DNA from 2 places in the uncultured Parvibaculum sp. genome. Region 1 is predicted to be linked to the other one. Evidence: riboswitches for the same ligand, from Rfam matches in the RefSeq annotation. Region 1 holds a riboswitch; the other holds the start of a gene.
The links. Region 1 has a riboswitch for cobalamin ahead of AAC071_RS06535 (ABC transporter substrate-binding protein). Riboswitches for the same ligand answer to the same signal wherever they lie in the genome.

Region 1 (3,339 bases):
AGAACGAGTGCGGCGCCGGCAAGCGCGCTCGGCACGAGCAGCGCGGCCGGACGGGGACCGACCAGCGAGCGCATCAGATGCGGCACGACGAGGCCGACGAAACCGATGACGCCGGTGACGGAAACGGCGGCGCCGACGGCAAGCCCGGTGCCGGCGATCGCACGCAGCGTGACCGAGCGGCGCGAGAAGCCGAGCGTTGCCGCCGTGTCTTCGCCCAGCGACAACGCGTCGAGCGCGCGGGCGGTGGAGAGGACGAGCAGCCAGCCGACGAACATGAAGGGCAGCACAAACCAGACCTGCGCCATGCTGCGGTCGGTGAGCGACCCCAGCATCCAGAAGACGATTTCGAGCGCCGCATAGGGGCTTGGCGACAGGTTGAGCGCCAGCGACGTCAAGGCGCCGCAGAAGGCGGAGATCGCGACGCCGGCAAGGATGATGGTGACGATGGACGGGTTGCGTCCGGCCAGCAGGTAAAGCGTCGCCAGCGCCGCCAGCGCCCCGGCAATGCCACCGAGCGGTACCAGCATGGCCGATCCAACAGCCATGCCAAAATAGAAGACCAGCACCGCGCCGAGCGCCGCACCGCTCGATGCACCGATCAATCCAGGCTCGGCCAGCGGATTGCGCAACAGGCCCTGCAGCCCGGCGCCGGTGAGGCCGAGCGTCGCGCCGACCAGCAGGCCGAGCAGCGCGCGCGGCAGGCGCACTTCGGTCAGCACCAGCCAGGCAAGCTCGCGATCGATCTGCGACATGGTGCGGAATTTTTCGGTCAGCAGTTCGCCGCCGCGGCCGAAATAAACGGAAGCGGCGAGGAGCGCGAGCGTCAGCGCGGCAAGGCCGAGGTTGACGGTCCAGATATTGAGGGGGCGGGTCATTGCGTCACCCTCCGCACCAGCATCTCGTCATATGTCGCCGCGAGGCGGGCGGCGATGGCGGTGACGTAGCGGGTGCTGCAGTTCCAGTCGCGCGCCGGCAGATCGACCTCGCGGGCATAGCGCGTGCGATAGAGGCGGAGGGCGGGGTGCTGCAGCAGCGCGCTTGCCTGCGAAGGCTGACCGGGACGGTAGATGCCGATGGCGACAAGTTCGGGCCGCAGCGCGATCACATCCTCGATGCCCGGATAGACCAGACCGAAAGGATTTTCATTGTCGATCACATTGCGAAAACCGGTATGCGCGACAATGCGGCCGAGAATGCTGTCAGGTGTCACGGCACCGCCGAGGTCCTGATAGAGAATGGCAGTGGGAGGGCGCGGACCCTCGCGGCGCGTGGCTGCCATTTCGGCGTCGAAGCGAGCAATCAGCGCCCTGCCCTCCGCCTCGCGGCCAAGCGCCGCGGCCACCGTTTCGATGTTGTCGCGGATGTCGGCGAAGGTACGGGCGTCCTTCACCGTCACGACCGGTACGCCGATGCGGCGCAGCAGGTCGAGCGTAAAGGGCGAGGTATAGCGATGCGCCAGCACGAGATCGGGCGCGAAGGGCAGAATGTCCTCGATGCGGCCGTCATTGGGCGGCACATGCTGCAGAAGATGTGCGACCGCCGAATCATGCGGATCGCGACCCAGACGGAACACCGATTTCAATGTGCCCGGCGCGGCGAGATCGGCGGCCAGAATGTCGGAACAGAGATTGATCGAGACGATCCGCTGGGGTGCGGGTGGCAGCCCTTCGCCGGCGCGCGCAATGGCGGCCGCCATGAGGCAGAACAGCACCATCGTCAGACCGAGAATTCTCCACATCACCGCGCTCCGTCACATCCCAGAGATGTCGCCGCGCGCGGAAACCCGCTCCCTCCCGGCACACCCCGGCCCGGAGACGGACGACAGCCGAGGCAGGTTTCCTGGCTTGCGGGTCCTTGCCCTCCCCTGCCTTCCCGGACGGATCCAGTGGCGCTTGAGAAGAGAGCTCGCCGCCTACAGTTGCGGGGGCAGCCGCCCTGACATTCCGAGAATGCGCGGACGTTCCCTTTTAACCCCGGTTTTGCGGCCGGGGCACCTTCGGCGGCGCGGAGTGTAGACGCTCAGGCGCCACGGGAAAAGAGCGGCGCGTGATCGATCCGCGGGAGAACATGGCGCGCGAAGAGGTCACATTCCCTCGCATGGGGATAGCCGGAGAAAATGAAGGCATCGAGACCGAGGGCACGATAGGCCCCGATCTTTTTCAGGACCTGGTCGGGATCGCCGACAATGGCCGCGCCGCAGCCCGAACGTGCACGGCCGATACCCGTCCAGAGGTTGTCTTCGACAAAGCCCTCATCGTCGGCCTCGTCGCGCATCTCGGCCTGGCGGCGGACGCCGAAAGAGGATGCATCAAGGGATTTCCGACGAATCTCCTCACCGGTGACATCGTCGAGCTTCGACATCAAGCGACGCGCTGCCGCACGTGCCTCGGCTTCGGTCTCCCGGACGATCACGTGAACGCGGTATCCGAAACGCAATGTCCGGCCACAGGCGGTGGCGCGCCGGCGCATGTCGTCGAGTACGGCGCGGATATTCCCGATTCGATCCGGCCACATCAGGAAGACATCCGCGGCACGCGCCGCGACATCGCGTGCATCGTCCGACAGACCGCCGAAATAGAATGGCGGAGGTTCACGGTGCGGTTGCGCGACACGCGGCGGCGCAAGTTCGAGATCGTAGAATTCACCTCTAAGTACCAGCGGCCGGCCCGCCAGCAGCGTGCGCAGGATTTCCATCACCTCGAGCGTGCGTCGATAGCGCGGTGCACTGGCAAGCGCTTCACCCGGCAGGTCGGAGGAAATGATGTTGACGGTAAGGCGCCCCTGCAACATGCCGTCAAGCGTGGCAAGCTGGCGGGCAAGCTGGGGCGGCCACATTTCACCGCAACGCACGGCGACCAGAAGCTGCATGCGCTTCACCAGCGGCGCGACCGCGCCGGCAAAGGCAATGCTGTCGATGCCCAGCGCATAACCGGAAGGGAGAAGCACATTGTCGAAACCACCCTGTTCGGCTTTCAAGACGATGTCGCGGCAATGGGGAAGCGAACTCTGCAGCGCGGGATCGGATACGCCCATGAATTCATAGTCGTCATCGCAGAGCGCGGAGAACCAGGATATCTCGGCCGGGCGCGTCATGGCAACCGCACGCCCATGGAGGTCTGCAGGATATCGTACCAGTCGGCGCGGGACAGTTTCACTCGCAACGCCTCGCCTGCGCGGGCGATGCGCGCCGGTGTCTGCGTGCCGATGATCGGGACGATACGGGCTGGATGGGCCAGCACGAAAGCCAGCGCCACGGCTTCGCGCGAGACACCTTCACGTTCCGCCAGCGCATCGAGCTTCGCGATCAGATTGCCGAGACGCGCACTGTCGGGCGCGGTG
Region 2 (3,339 bases), on a different contig from region 1:
CTGCTCGGTGCCGTCGTCCGGCTCTGAGTTTCGGGGCGCCCGCATCGCGCGTTCGGCACAGGCTGGGCTGACTGGTTGGAATCGGGTCGCGCGGACCAGGTTTTCTGGCTGGGGCGGGAGGACTCGAACCTCCGAATGGCGGAATCAAAATCCGCTGCCTTACCACTTGGCTACGCCCCAGCAGGCTCCGGAAGCCTGATGGGTGGCCTCGCGAAATGTGGCGGAACATACCGGCATCGGCGGGTCCCCGCAACCGGCCGGGCCGGCACGGGACGCGGCCGGGAATCTCCCTTGCGGGGCCCGGTTTTGGCGGCTATAACGCCGCCTCGCATGGGACACGGAGTGTGGCGCAGTCTGGTAGCGCACCTCGTTCGGGACGAGGGGGTCGCAGGTTCGAATCCTGCCACTCCGACCAATGCGAAGAAGACCGCCGCCGATCGTCGAGAGACGGTGGAGCCCTGACGGTTCCAAATCCGGACATCCCCTGTATCATTCGCCGCAGCGCCGATGCGACGGCCTGCCCTATTGCGAATACGAGGAACCGATATGGCTGCCGTTCTCTATGATTTCACTGCCGCGCCGAGTCCGCGCCGCGCCCGCATCCTGCTGGCCGAGAAGGGCATCGATCACGAAACCGTCCAGGTCGATCTGATGAAGGCCGAACAACTCGGCGACGCGTATCGGCAGATCAATCCGGCATGCACCGTGCCGGCACTCAAGCTCGATGACGGCACCATCCTCACCGAGAATATCGGAATTGCGGCATGGGCCGAGGCGGTCAAGCCGGAGCCGCCCTTGTTCGGCACGACGCCGGAGGAAAAGGGGCTTGTGTTCAGCTGGAATGCGCGGATCGAGTTCGACGGCTTCATGCCGATTGCCGAAGTGCTGCGCAATACATCCAAGGGCATGGTCAATCGCGCGCTGCCCGGTCCGGTCGACCTGCCGCAGATTCCCGAACTCGCCGCGCGAGGCGCTCTGCGTCTGGCGCGCTTTTTCGACATGCTGAACGAGCGACTGAAAGGCCGCGAATTCATCGCCATCGACCGCTATTCCTTTGCCGACATCACCGCACTGGTCTGCGTCGATTTCGCCAAATGGGTGAAGCAGGAGCCGAGGCCGGACCATGCCGACCTTCTGCGCTGGCATGCCGCCGTGTCGGCACGGCCCAGCGCCAAGGCATAGTCCAATCCTGAAACCGTCAGTTTGACACGGGCCGCGCGCGGCCTATGATGCGGGCACTCGATGGTTCCGCGCATTCGTTCCTCGGAACGGATGCAAGGAGGCAAGAGGGAACAGGGTGAGGCTTCGAGCGAAGCCGATGCCCTGGCTGCCCCCGCAACTGTAAGCGGCGAGGCCGCGTTCCACTTATGTCACTGGCGCAGTGCTCTTTCGGGAGTGACGGCCGGGAAGACGGAACGAGGCCGACGACCCGCGAGCCAGGAGACCTGCCACCGGGTTCGTCATCTGCCGAGGGCCGGGGTGCGCCAGCGGGACGGTTACGCCCGCATTCGTTCTCGTCCGGGCCTTTCCGTTTCCTGTCTTTCCCCTTCTCCCGGCGCCATGCGGCCGGGGTTGGCCGCGCCAGAGACAGGGCATCCATTCAAATGAAAAATGCAAGCCGGGCGGCAATTGCCGCTCTCCTGCTACCCGTTTTCGCGGTCGCCGCGCAGGCCGACAACACACCCGTCGCACCCGAAGTGCTGGTCACGACCGGCGTCGAGCCGTTGCCGACCAAACAGGTCGCCAGTTCCTTCACCATCGTCACGGCCGAAGATATCGAGACATTTCAATATCGCGACGTTGCCGACGCATTGAAATCCGTTCCAGGCCTGCATGTGGTGCAGTCAGGCGCGCGCGGCTCGCAAACATCGATCTTCACGCGCGGCGCCAGTTCCAATCAGACGCTGGTGATGGTCAACGGCCTGCCGGTCAATGACCCCGCCTCGCCGGGCGGCGCGGCCAATCTTGCCAATATTCCGCTCGGCAATGTGGAGCGGATTGAAGTGGTGCGCGGACCGCAATCGGCGCTTTACGGCAGCCAGGCGATGGGCGGCGTCGTCAACATCATCACGAAGACAGGCAGCGAAACGCCTGTGACGACACTGAGGGTCGAGGGCGGAACGCTCGGCACGCTCAATACGCATGCGAATACCGGCGGCGTGGCGGGAAATGTCGACTATTTCCTCTCGCTCTCGCGCGAAGCAACCAACGGCTCCGATGTCACGCCGGCCCGTCTTCGTGACGCGCGCGGCAAGGAGAAGGACGGCAACGAGGTCGTTTCCGCCTCCGGCCGCATCGGCGTGAAGCTCAACGAACGTCTCAATGCCGCCGCCTTTGTCCAGTACACGGATTCCGACACCGACATCGACGATGACGGCGCGACGGCGGGCTTTGTGCCGGTGTTCCAGAACTTCGACAGCACCTACAAGTCGAGGCGCCTGCAGTCCTCGGGCGAAATCTCCGGCCGGTTTCTCGGCGGTCAATGGCGCCCACGGCTCTCGGTCGGTGTCACGCAGTACAAGTCCGATCTCGCCGACAACCCGGACCCCGGCGGTTCGATCTACCTCGCCGATGTCGAATACGAGGGCCGGACATTGCAGACGCGCTTCGAAAATGCACTCGACATCCATCCGCAGCACCTGCTGACCTTCGGCGGCAGCTATACGCGCGACGAGTATTCGTCGAACGGATTGCGCGACTTCGGCGGTTTTGTCGTCACATCGGCGTCGGATGCCGACGCCGACGCCTTCGCGGTTTATGCCGCCGATCACATGACGTTCGGCGAGCGCTTCTTTGCCACGCTCAGCCTGCATCACGACATGCCGGATGACTTGAAGAACCACACCTCGTACACAATCGCGCCGGGCTACTACCATCCGGAGACGGACACGCGCCTCACCGCGAGCTACGGCACCGGCTTCAAGACGCCGTCGCTCTATCAGCGTTTCGGCAGCGAGTTCAGCGCCTTTCTCGGCTTCCCCGCTGGACAATATACCGGCAATCCCAACCTCAAGCCGGAGAAGAGCCGCGGCTGGGAAGTGGGCATCGAGCAGGGATTTGCCGGCGGAAAGGCGCGTGCCGGCGCGACCTGGTTCGAAAACAGCGTCAAGGACGCCATCGAAATCGTCTTCGACCCGCTCACCGGCGATTCCACCGCCGCCAATCTCCAGCGTTTCGATGTCAAAGGCCTTGAGAGCTTCATTGAAGTCAATCCGACAGAGCGGTTGACGGCACGCATCGACTACACATGGATGTCGCTCGACACCAATACCGCCGCCGTCGTCGGCGCTCTGACGCGCCGTCCGCGCCACGAGATAGGCCTGACGGCGAGCTGGCGAC

Region 2: another riboswitch for cobalamin. It lies ahead of AAC071_RS10520 (TonB-dependent receptor); the one in region 1 lies ahead of AAC071_RS06535 (ABC transporter substrate-binding protein).

The regions. Positions count from the first base shown of each region.
Region 1 is NZ_CAXBIB010000006.1:60,462-63,800, forward strand. Features, by position in the region: gene AAC071_RS06530 (iron ABC transporter permease) at 1-875, opposite strand, end outside; gene AAC071_RS06535 (ABC transporter substrate-binding protein) at 872-1,738, opposite strand; cobalamin riboswitch at 1,812-2,013, opposite strand; gene AAC071_RS06540 (LLM class flavin-dependent oxidoreductase) at 2,020-3,093, opposite strand; gene AAC071_RS06545 (aldo/keto reductase) at 3,090-3,339, opposite strand, start outside.
Region 2 is NZ_CAXBIB010000011.1:91,006-94,344, forward strand. Features, by position in the region: gene AAC071_RS10500 (hypothetical protein) at 1-27, shown strand, start outside; tRNA gene AAC071_RS10505 (tRNA-Gln) at 106-180, opposite strand; tRNA gene AAC071_RS10510 (tRNA-Pro) at 339-415, shown strand; gene AAC071_RS10515 (glutathione S-transferase) at 547-1,182, shown strand; cobalamin riboswitch at 1,227-1,468, shown strand; gene AAC071_RS10520 (TonB-dependent receptor) at 1,605-3,339, shown strand, end outside.